Regions from separate parts of the Bradyrhizobium denitrificans genome, predicted to be linked through region 1. Evidence: predicted binding sites of a transcription regulator. Region 1 holds the regulator's gene; the other holds the start of a gene.
The links. The regulator PhoB, encoded in region 1, activates phosphate uptake and scavenging genes when phosphate is short. The targets are predictions, from matches to a motif close to TGTCATNNANCTGTCAT.
Positions count from the first base shown of each region.

Region 2: ugpB (sn-glycerol-3-phosphate ABC transporter substrate-binding protein UgpB) is a predicted target of PhoB. The motif match lies at 2,857-2,873, and genes of this name have one in related genera.

Region 1 is NZ_JABFDP010000027.1:25,803-31,069, reverse strand. It holds gene pstC (phosphate ABC transporter permease subunit PstC) at 1-50, shown strand, start outside; gene pstA (phosphate ABC transporter permease PstA) at 54-929, shown strand; gene pstB (phosphate ABC transporter ATP-binding protein PstB) at 926-1,747, shown strand; gene phoU (phosphate signaling complex protein PhoU) at 1,781-2,497, shown strand; gene phoB (phosphate regulon transcriptional regulator PhoB) at 2,514-3,221, shown strand; gene HL671_RS27780 (trypsin-like serine protease) at 3,317-4,633, shown strand; gene HL671_RS27775 (HoxN/HupN/NixA family nickel/cobalt transporter) at 4,815-5,267, shown strand, end outside.
Region 2 is NZ_JABFDP010000025.1:92,714-97,980, reverse strand. It holds gene ugpE (sn-glycerol-3-phosphate ABC transporter permease UgpE) at 1-535, opposite strand, end outside; gene ugpA (sn-glycerol-3-phosphate ABC transporter permease UgpA) at 535-1,416, opposite strand; gene ugpB (sn-glycerol-3-phosphate ABC transporter substrate-binding protein UgpB) at 1,486-2,802, opposite strand; gene HL671_RS26925 (CaiB/BaiF CoA transferase family protein) at 2,994-4,196, opposite strand; gene HL671_RS26920 (organic hydroperoxide resistance protein) at 4,347-4,772, opposite strand; gene HL671_RS26915 (MarR family winged helix-turn-helix transcriptional regulator) at 4,942-5,267, shown strand, end outside.

The DNA.
Region 1 (5,267 bases):
CGGCAGCCCGTCTGATGCTGATGCGGCTCGAGACCAAGGCGGGGAAATAGCTCATGACTGCCATTGACGCTCAGCCCAGTCCCGTCAATCCGATCTACACGCGCCGGCGCCGCACCGACATCGTGGTCCGTGGCCTTTGTTTTGCTGCCGCCGCGTTCGGCGTCACCTGGCTGGCGCTGATCCTGTTCACGCTGTTCTATAACGGTCTGGCCGGGCTCAGCCTGCAGGTCTTTACCGCTGATACGCCGCCGCCGGGATCGAGCGACGGCGGTCTGCGCAACGCCATCGTCGGCTCGATCATGATGACCATCATCGGCGTCGGCATCGGCGCGCCGCTCGGCCTGTTCGCCGGCACCTATCTCGCCGAATATGGCCGCAACGACCGCCTGACCTCGATAATCCGTTTCATCAACGACATCCTGCTGTCGGCGCCGTCGATCATCATCGGCCTGTTCATCTACGGTGCGGTCGTGGTGCCGATGGGCGGCTTCTCGGCGATCGCCGGCTCGCTGGCGCTGGCGGTGATCGTGATCCCCGTGGTGCTGAGAACCACCGAGGACATGCTGCTGCTGGTGCCCAATCCGCTGCGTGAGGCAGCCTCGGCGCTCGGCCTGCCGCGCTCGCTGGTGATCCGGCGGATCGCTTACCGCGCCGCGCGCTCCGGCCTCATCACCGGTGTGCTGCTGGCAACCGCCCGTGTCGCCGGCGAGACCGCGCCGCTGCTGTTCACCGCGCTGTCGAACCAGTTCTGGAGCATGAACCTCTCCAAGACGATGGCGAACCTGCCGGTGACCATCAACAACTTCGTCCAGAGCCCCTATGCCTACTGGAAACAGCTGGCCTGGAGCGGCGCCCTTCTGATCACCTTGACCGTGCTGGCCCTGAACATCGGTGCGCGCATCCTGGGCGCCGAGAGGAGCTCGAAATGACCGACATGTCCGTATCCGTGAGCAGCCCGACGGCCGCCATTCCCGCCAAGTCGCTGCCGGAGGCGCCGGCCAAGGTGATCGCGCGAAATCTGAACTTCTATTACGGCGATCATCACGCGCTGAAGAACATCAACCTGTCGCTCGGCACCAACCGCGTCACCGCGTTCATCGGTCCGTCCGGCTGCGGCAAGTCGACTTTGCTGCGCATCTTCAACCGGATGTACGATCTCTATCCGGGCCAGCGCGCCACCGGCCAGCTGATGCTGGACAGCACCAACATCCTCGATCCCAAGCTCGACCTGAACCTGCTGCGCGCCCGGGTCGGCATGGTGTTCCAGAAGCCGACGCCGTTCCCGATGACGATCTACGAGAACATCGCCTTCGGCATCCGCCTCTATGAGAAGATCTCGAAGTCCGAGATGGACGACCGGGTCGAGAAGGCGCTGCGCGGCGGCGCGCTGTGGAACGAGGTCAAGGACAAGCTCAACGCCTCCGGCCTGTCGCTGTCCGGCGGCCAGCAGCAGCGCCTGTGCATCGCGCGTACCGTGGCTGTCAGGCCCGAAGTGATCCTGTTCGACGAGCCTTGCTCGGCGCTCGATCCGATTTCGACCGCCAAGGTCGAGGAGCTGATCCAGGAACTCTCGGAGAACTATACGATCGCGATCGTCACGCATAACATGCAGCAGGCGGCGCGTGTCTCCGACAAGACCGCCTTCATGTATCTCGGCGAGTTGATCGAGTTCGACGACACCAGCAAGATCTTCACCTCGCCGAGCGATCGGCGGACCCAGGATTACATCACCGGCCGGTTCGGCTGACGCCGACAGCATCATTGCCTTCAGGAGATCATCATGGCCAGTGAACATACCGCCAAGGCGTTCGACAGCGATCTGCAGGATCTGACCCGGCTCGTGTCGGAGATGGGCGGTCTCGCCGAGCGGCTGATTGTCGACTCCGTCGACGCACTGGTTCGGCGTGACGTCGCGCTCGGCCAGAAGGTCGTCGCCGCCGATGCCGAGGTCGACAAGCTGCAGCGCATCATCGAGGAGCGCGCCGTGCTGACCATCGCGCGCCGGCAGCCGATGGCGGTCGACCTGCGTGAGATCGTCGGCGCGATGCGCGTCGCCACTGATCTTGAGCGCATCGGCGACCTCGCGAAGAACATCGGCAAGCGGGTTGCTGCGCTGGAAAGTGATTTCCATCCGCTCAAGCTGATCCGTGGCCTTGAGCACATGACGGATCTCGTGCAGTCGCAGGTCAAGTCGGTGCTGGATGCCTATGCGGCGCATGACCTGCCGGCTGCGATGGCGGTGTGGAAGGGCGACGAGGAGGTCGATGCCATCTGCACCTCGCTGTTCCGCGAGCTGCTGACCTACATGATGGAAGATCCGCGCAACATCTCGTTCTGCATCCATCTGATGTTCTGCGCCAAGAATATCGAGCGGATGGGCGACCACGCGACCAATATCGCGGAGACGGTGTTCTACATGATCGAGGGCCAGGCGATGGTCGACAAGCGTCCGAAGGGCGACATGACGAGCTTCGCCACCACGGTCCCCGGCAACTGAGAGAGACTCGTTCGATATGACTGCGCGCATCCTGGTGGTGGAAGATGAAGAGGCGCTGACCACGCTCCTGCGCTATAATCTGGAGACCGAGGGCTACGAGGTCGAGACCGTGGGGCGGGGCGACGAGGCCGACACGCGGCTGAAGGAGCGCGTTCCCGATCTCGTGGTGCTCGACTGGATGCTGCCGGGCCTGTCCGGCATCGAACTGTGCCGCCGGTTGCGGACGCGGCCCGAGACCAAGCAGCTGCCGATCATCATGCTGACGGCGCGCGGCGAGGAGAGCGAGCGCGTGCGCGGTCTGGCGACCGGGGCGGACGACTATATCGTCAAGCCGTTCTCGGTCCCTGAGCTGCTGGCGCGGGTGAAGGGTCTGCTGCGGCGGGCGAGCCCGGAGCGGCTGGCGACGGTGCTGTCCTATGGGGACATCGAGCTCGACCGCGAGAAGCGCCGGGTGGCGCGCTCGGGCCGGCCGATCGATCTCGGCCCGACCGAATACCGCCTGCTCGAATTCTTCCTCGAGCATCCGGGCCGCGTGTTCAGCCGTGAGCAGTTGCTCGACAGTGTCTGGGGCCGGGATATCTATATCGACGAGCGCACGGTGGACGTCCATATCGGCCGCCTGCGCAAGCTGCTCAATCCCGGCCGCGAGCAGGATCCGATCCGCACGGTGCGCGGCGCCGGCTATGCGCTCGACGACCGCTTCGCCAAGAGCGAGCAGGCGTAAGCGCGGGGCAGCCGTTTTGCGCGCGGCCATGGGGCTGCCGTCTTGATCCGGTCTGCTGGTCTCCCCATCATGATGACCGGGATGCCGCGGACGCGATGATCAGGACAATTGCTCTCGTCTTAGCCGTGTGGCTCGCCGCCATTGTGCCCGGTTCGGCCGCCGAACTCGAGGAGGCCGTGGCCGCGGCGGCCAATGGCCAGCACGCCATGGCGATGCGGCGGCTGATGCCGCTGGCGGCCAAAGGCGATGCGCGGGCGCAGTTCGATGTCGGCTTCATGCAGGCGTTCGGCTGGGGTGTGCCGCGCAACCCTGCCGAGGCGATGGCCTGGTACCGGAAGGCGGCGGATCAGGGCCTCGCCGTCGCGCAGCATTATCTCGGCGTCGTCTATTACAATGGGGAAGGCGTCGCCCGCGATCATGGCGAAGCCAGCCGATGGTTTTCTCGCGCCGCGGCCCAGGGCTTCGCCCAGTCGCAATATATGCTCGGCCTGATGATGCTCGACGGGCGGGTGGTCGCGCAGGATGTCGTGCAGGGCTATGCCTGGCTGGTCATGGCGGGGCGAAATGGCGTGCGGTCCGCGGGCCGCGAGGTCCAGCGTGTCGCGTTGAGTGAGGCGCAGCGGCGACAGGCGGAGCAGGCCATCGCGGCCTGGCGGCCCAAGCCGGAAGCGGCCGATTCAGGCATTGCCAATCCGCGGCCCGAGCAACTGCTCGGGCTCGACCGGCACATCGGCGAGGTCGTGGATCCCACGGCGTGGCCGGCATCATCGATCGGCGTCGTCACCGTGGCCCAATACAGCACGGGCGGTTCGTGCACGGGCACGCTGGTGGCGCCGCGCCTGGTGCTCACGGCCGCGCATTGCGTCTTCAACGGCGTCGCCCAGGTCAGTCCCGGCAACGTCCACTTCCTGGCCGGCATGAACAAGGGCACGCCGGCAGCCTCGTCGATTGCCGACAAGCTGATCGTGGCGCCCGACTTCGCGCCGATCCAGCACGACAAATGGTCGCTTGACCGCTCGCGCGTCGATTGGGCCCTGATCGTCCTGAAGGATGCGCTGCCGTCGCGGCCGGTGGCGGTCACAGCGCTCACGCGCGAGCAACTTGCGGCTGCGACGGCGGCCGGGACGATTTCGGAGATCGGCTACGGCCAGGAGCGGCGTTATTCGCCGACCGGACAGCGCAATTGCAGCGCCGGCATGACTGAGGATGCTCGGCTGCTGACGGTGCATTGCTTGGCGAATTTCGGCTATTCGGGCTCGCCGATCCTGGCCGAGATCGGCGGCGAGACGGTCGTCGTCGGCATCTTCTCGGCGTTCCATGAGGAGACCCGGCTGATGTTCGCCGCGCCGGCCAGCGGGTTCGAGGCCGCTGTCAGGCGCGAGATCGCGGCGCAAAGCGCCTCGGTCCGGTGAGGCGGGGGCAAGCGAAGGTCTTCAGCGGCTGGTCATTGTTTGTGCGTGACCGGACAGCGGATTGCCACAGAGGCTGGCCGATCCAGGCGAGACGGGGGGTGAACGGCGCGAATTCGGCCTGATCTGGGCCGGGCGGAGCAAGGCTTGCCAATTGGCGCGAGACTTGCTCTCCTGCCTGAGTATGACGATTTTCCCAATTGATCATCCCCAGCCTCCGCGCGCAGCGCCGGCCTGGCTGCAGACCGCGGGCGGCCGCAATGTCGCGCTGCTGGCCGGTCTCGTGCTCGCCAACGCGCTTGCCTGGGCCTGGGCGTTTGCGCTCTATGCCGACCGTCCCGCCATCGTCGGCACGGCCATGCTGGCCTGGCTACTTGGATTGCGCCATGCGGTTGACGCCGACCACATCGCTGCGATCGACAACGTGGTCCGCAAGCTGGTGCAGGAGGGGGACACGCCGCGCGCTGCGGGTCTCTATTTCGCGCTCGGACATTCGAGCGTCGTCGTCATCGCCACCATTATCGTCAGCCTGGTCGCCGGCGCCGATCTGTTGAGCGGGGACAGCGCAATTCGGGCGATCGGTGGTGCCATCGGCACCTCGGTTTCGGCCGGCTTCCTGCTGCTGATCGCATTCGCG
Region 2 (5,267 bases), on a different contig from region 1:
GGGAGGCCTCGAGCAGCTCATCCGGGACCGTCATGAAGAACTGGCGGAACAGCAGCGTGCCGGTCGCGGAAGCGATCAGGGGCAGGATCAGCCCGGCATAGGTGTCGAGCATGCGCAGATCGGCGACGACCTTGTAGGTCGGGTAGATGCGGACCTCGACGGGCAGCATCAGGGTGATGAAGATGATCCAGAACGCCGTCTTGCGGAATGGAAACCGGAAATAGACGATCGCAAAGGCCGACAGGATCGAGATGATGATCTTGCCGACCGCGATGCCGATGGCGGTGATGAAGGAATTGACGAGCAGCACGCCGACCGGCTGGTTCATGAAGCGGGAGCCGCCGACGAACACGGCGCGGTAGTAGTTTTCCAGCATGCGTCCGCCCGGCACCAGCGGCAGATTGCCACTGACTACGGTCGCTGCGTCATAGGTCGAGGCGACGAAGGCGACGTAGACGGGAAACGCGAAGATCACGACGCCGAGCGAGAGCACCAGATACGCGACGAGATCTCGGAGCGGGCGATGCTCGACCATCAGTATTGCACCTTGCGCTCGACGTAGCGGAACTGGATCGCCGTCAACGCGATCACGATCACCATCAGGACGACCGATTGCGCAGCCGAGCCGCCGAGATCGCCGCCGAGCCTGCCATCGGCAAACACCTTGTAGACCATCGTCGTGGTGGTGCCGGCGGGACCGCCCGACGTCACGGCATCGATGATGCCGAAGGTCTCGAAGAACACATAGACGATGTTGACGACGAGCAGAAAGAAGGTGGTCGGCGACAGCAGCGGGAAGATGATGGTCCAGAACCGCCGCAGCGGACCGGCGCCGTCGATCGCGCCGGCCTCGATCACGCTTTTCGGGATCGCCTGCAGGCCGGCGAGGAAGAACAGGAAATTGTAGGCGACCTGCTTCCAGACCGCGGCCATGACCACCAGCACCATGGCATGGGTGCCGTTGAGCATCGGATTCCAGTCGAAGCCCATGACGCGCAGCGGGCGCGCCAACGTGCCCAGGGTCGGATGGAAGATGAAGAACCACAACACGCCGGCAATCGCCGGCGCCACCGCATAGGGCCAGATCATCAGCGTCTTATAGGCCGAGGCGCCCTTGAGGTTCTTGTCGGCCTGCGTGGCGAACAGCAGCGCGACGCCGAGCGAGAGCACCGTCACCAGCGACGAGAACACGACGGTGGTGCCGATAGCGGTGTAATATTCCGGCTGAGCGAACAGGGCCTGATAGTTTTCGAGCCCGACAAATTCGGAATTGAGGCCGAATGCGTCCTCGCGCAGGAAGGACTGCCAGATCGCCTGGCTGGCCGGCCAATAGAAGAAGATCAGCGTGATCGCGAGCTGCGGCGCCAGCAGCACATAGGGCAAGAGCTTGCCGTTGAAGACGACCGACTTTTCCATGCAGTGCGCCGCGAGAGGGAGAGGCGAGACGTCCCCTCCGGGGGCGGAGGGGACATCTCAAGGACGGCTCTACTTGGCCGTTTTCTCGAAGGTGCGCAACATCGCATTGCCGCGGGCGACAGCGGAATCGAGCGCGTCCTTGGCGGTCTTCTTGCCGGCCAGCGCCGCCTCGATCTCCTCGGCCCAGACATCGCGCATCTGCACCATGTTGCCGAAGCGCAGGCCACGCGAGTTCTCGGTCGGCTCCTTGTTGGTGAGCTCCTTCAGCGGCGTCTGCAGGGTCGGATTCTTCTCATAGAAGCCGTCCGCCTTGGTCTTCTCATAGGCCGCCTTGGTGATCGGCAGATAACCGGACTCCTGGTGCAGCTTGGCCTGGCGGTTGGTGTCGGACAGGAAGGTGAAGAACTTGGCCACGCCCTTGTACTCGTCGGCCGACTTGCCGCCCATCACCCAGAGCGAGGCGCCGCCGATGATCGAATTCTGCGGCGCGCCCGGTGCATCCGGGTAGTACGGCATCGGTGCCGAGGTGAAGTCGAACTTCGCGGTGCTCTTGGCAGTGGCGTAGTAGCCTGATGAGGTCAGGAAGATCGCGCATTCACCGGAGCCGAAGCGGCTCTCGCTGGCGCTGCCGCGACCGGAATAATCGTAGGTCTTGTCCTTCTGCAGCTCGACGAGGTTCTGCAGGTGCTTGACGTGCAGCGGGGTGTTGAATTCGAGCACCGTGTCGAAGCCGTCGAGGCCGTTGGCCTTGGTGCCGATCGGCACGTTGTGCCAGGCCGAGAACTGCTCGATATTGGCCCAGGATGCCCAGGCGTTGGAGAAGCCGCAGGTGTCGTGTCCGGCCGCCTTCAGCTTCTTGGCCGCGTCGAACACCTCCGGCCAGGTCTTCGGGATCTCGGCGACGCCGGCCTTCTTCAGCTCATCCTTGTTGATCCACATCACCATCGAGGACGAGTTGAACGGGAACGACAGCATGTCGCCCTTCGACGTCGAGTAGTAGCCGGTGATCGCCGGCAGATAAGCCTTGGGATCGAACGGCTCGCCGGCATCCTTCATGAGCTCATAGACCGGCTTGATCGCGCCCTTGGCGCTCATCATCGTCGCGGTGCCGACCTCGAACACCTGCAGGATGTGCGGCGCGGTGCCGGCGCGGAACGCAGCGATGCCGGCATTCAGCGTGTCCGGATAGGCGCCCTTGAAGGTCGGCACGACCTTGTAGTCGCTCTGGGAGGCGTTGAACTCCTCGGCGAGCCGGTTGACGATGTCGTTGTTGCCGCCGGTCATGGCGTGCCACCACTGAATCTCAGTCACCGCGTGTGCGGGAGAAACAGCGAAACCAAAGGTCGCCGTGACCACGGCGGCAGCAGCGAATTGGCGAAGTGACATCAAAATATACCTCCCATGAACGTCATCGTCGTTTGCGGCCGTTAACAGCGCCAGATGACAGTTATGTGAATGTATAGACGGCTGATCCGGCATGGGAAAGCCGTGCGAAGTGCATCGTTGAAGAGCGGTAAATCTAGCGAGTCCTCGCCGCGTCCTGGTGCGGCGCGGCGATCGCTCCGATGTGGTCGCGGTCAGCGCTTGCGTTCGGCGCAAACGGTTCCTTCAGCCAGCAGCGCCTCGATCTCGTCCGGCGTGTAGCCGAACTCGGCCAGGACCTCCTGGGCGTGCTGGCTGAACGCCGGCGGTGTCGTGCGGAGGCTCGCTTTGGTGCGTTCGAGCCGGATCGGCGATGCAACGCCCTTGTACCAGTCCTTCTCGATCACATCGCCGCGGTAGAGCGTGTGCGGATGGGTCAGGGCCTGATCGATCTTCTGTACGGGACCCGCCGGCAGTCCGGCGGCGAGCAGCCGATCGCATAACGGCTCGGCCTCGAATTGGCTGAACACCGCGGCAAGCTCGGCGCGCAGCGCTTCGCGGTTGGCAACGCGGTCCCTGTTGCGGGCGAAGCGCGGGTCGGTTCCGAGGTCGGGACGTCCGATCTCGCGTGCGAGCTTGCGGAAGGTGCCGTCATTGCCGACGCCGATGAAGATGTCATCGGTCTTGGTCGGGAAGATCGCGTAGGGCACCAAATTGGGATGCTCGTTGCCGGTCAGCGACGGCGGCTTGCCGTGCATGAAGTAGTTCGCGGTGTGCGGATGCATGATCGCAAGGCCGGTCTCGTACAGCGTCACTTCGAGGAACTGGCCGATCCCTGAGCGCTGCCGCTCCGACAGCGCCATCAGGATGCCGATGGCGGCATAGAGCCCCGTGGTGATGTCGACCAGCGGCACGCCGATGCGCATCGGGCCGCTCTCCGGTGAGCCGGTCGCGGCGATCATGCCGGTCATCGCCTGGATGATGGCGTCATAGCCCGGATTACCGCCACGCGGCCCGTCGGCGCCGAAGCCGCAGATGCGGCAGTGCACGAGTTTCGGAAATTTCTCGCGCAGCGCATCGCTGCCGATACCCCACTTCTCGAGCGTGCCCGGCTTGAAGTTCTCGATCAGCACATCGGCGGTCTCGAGCATCTTCAGAAGCACCACGCGGCCGCCGTCCGAGGCGAGGTCGAGGCCGATCGAACGCTTGTTGCGGTTGATGCCGACGAAATACGCCGCGTCCTCGTCGTGGAAGGGCGGGCCCCAGTCGCGCACCTCGTCGCCGGCCGGCGGCTCGACCTTGATCACGTCGGCGCCGTGATCGGCCAGGATCTGCGTGCAATAGGGGCCGCCGAGCACACGCGTGAGATCGATCACGCGCAGTCCGGCCATGGCGCCGGGAGCAAATTGGGGTGTCATCGGATGTCGCGAGGTTGGATTGAACTCGCGGTCATTAAGCACTGCCAAGGCGCAGGTGCAAACGCGTCGGGCCATGGCAGCCCTCGCCAGAGACGGGGGCTGCCATGCGGAAGGTCCGAGAGCGGCTGTGCCGCAGGGTGGAATTCAGCCTCAGATGACGCTGAGCTTCACGTCCACATTGTTGCGGGTCGCGTTCGAGTACGGGCACACTTGGTGGGCCTTCTCGACCAGCGCCTCGGCATCCGCCTTGGCAAGGCCGGGCAGCGCGACCGCGAGCTCGACGGTGATGCCGAAGCCGCCTTCGGAACGCGGGCCGATGCCGACCGTTGACGTCACCGAGGCGTCGGCCGGAACCTTCGGGCCGCCTTGCGACGCAACGAACTTCATGGCGCCGATGAAGCAGGCGGCGTAGCCGGCTGCGAACAGCTGCTCCGGATTGTTGCCGGCGCCGCCGCCACCGCCGAGCTCCTTCGGCGTGGAGAGCTTGACGCTCAGCGAGCCGTCGAGAGTGGCCGCCTCACCATCGCGGCCGCCGGTGGCCTTGGCGCTGGTCTTGTAGAGCACGTTCACGGACATGGGGTGTCTCCGGGTTGATGACGAATTCAATGACGCCATATTGCATACAATTAGATTGTGCACAATACGATTGTGCGGTAGAAAAATCGTGATCGGCGCTGGCCCCTCATTGTCGCTAGGGGAACCGTGGGCCAAAGATGCCGGACAGGATCGATCTGTGGTGACCTCGATGCGAAAGAAATCCGCGGCCGACGTGCCGCTCCAGCTCGGCAACCAGCTCTGCTTCGCGGTCTATTCGACGGCCCACGCCTTCAACCGCGTCTACAAGCCGCTGCTCGACCGTCTCGGTCTGACCTATCCGCAATATCTGGTCATGCTGGTGCTGTGGGAAAGGGATGGGCTGTCGGTGAAGGAGATCGGCGAGCGGCTGTACCTCGACTCGGGCACCCTGACGCCACTGCTGAAGCGGATGGAGGCGGCGCATCTGCTGAAGCGCACACGTTCGGCAGCGGATGAGCGACAGGTGCTGGTCGCGCTGACCGCGCAGGGCGCCGC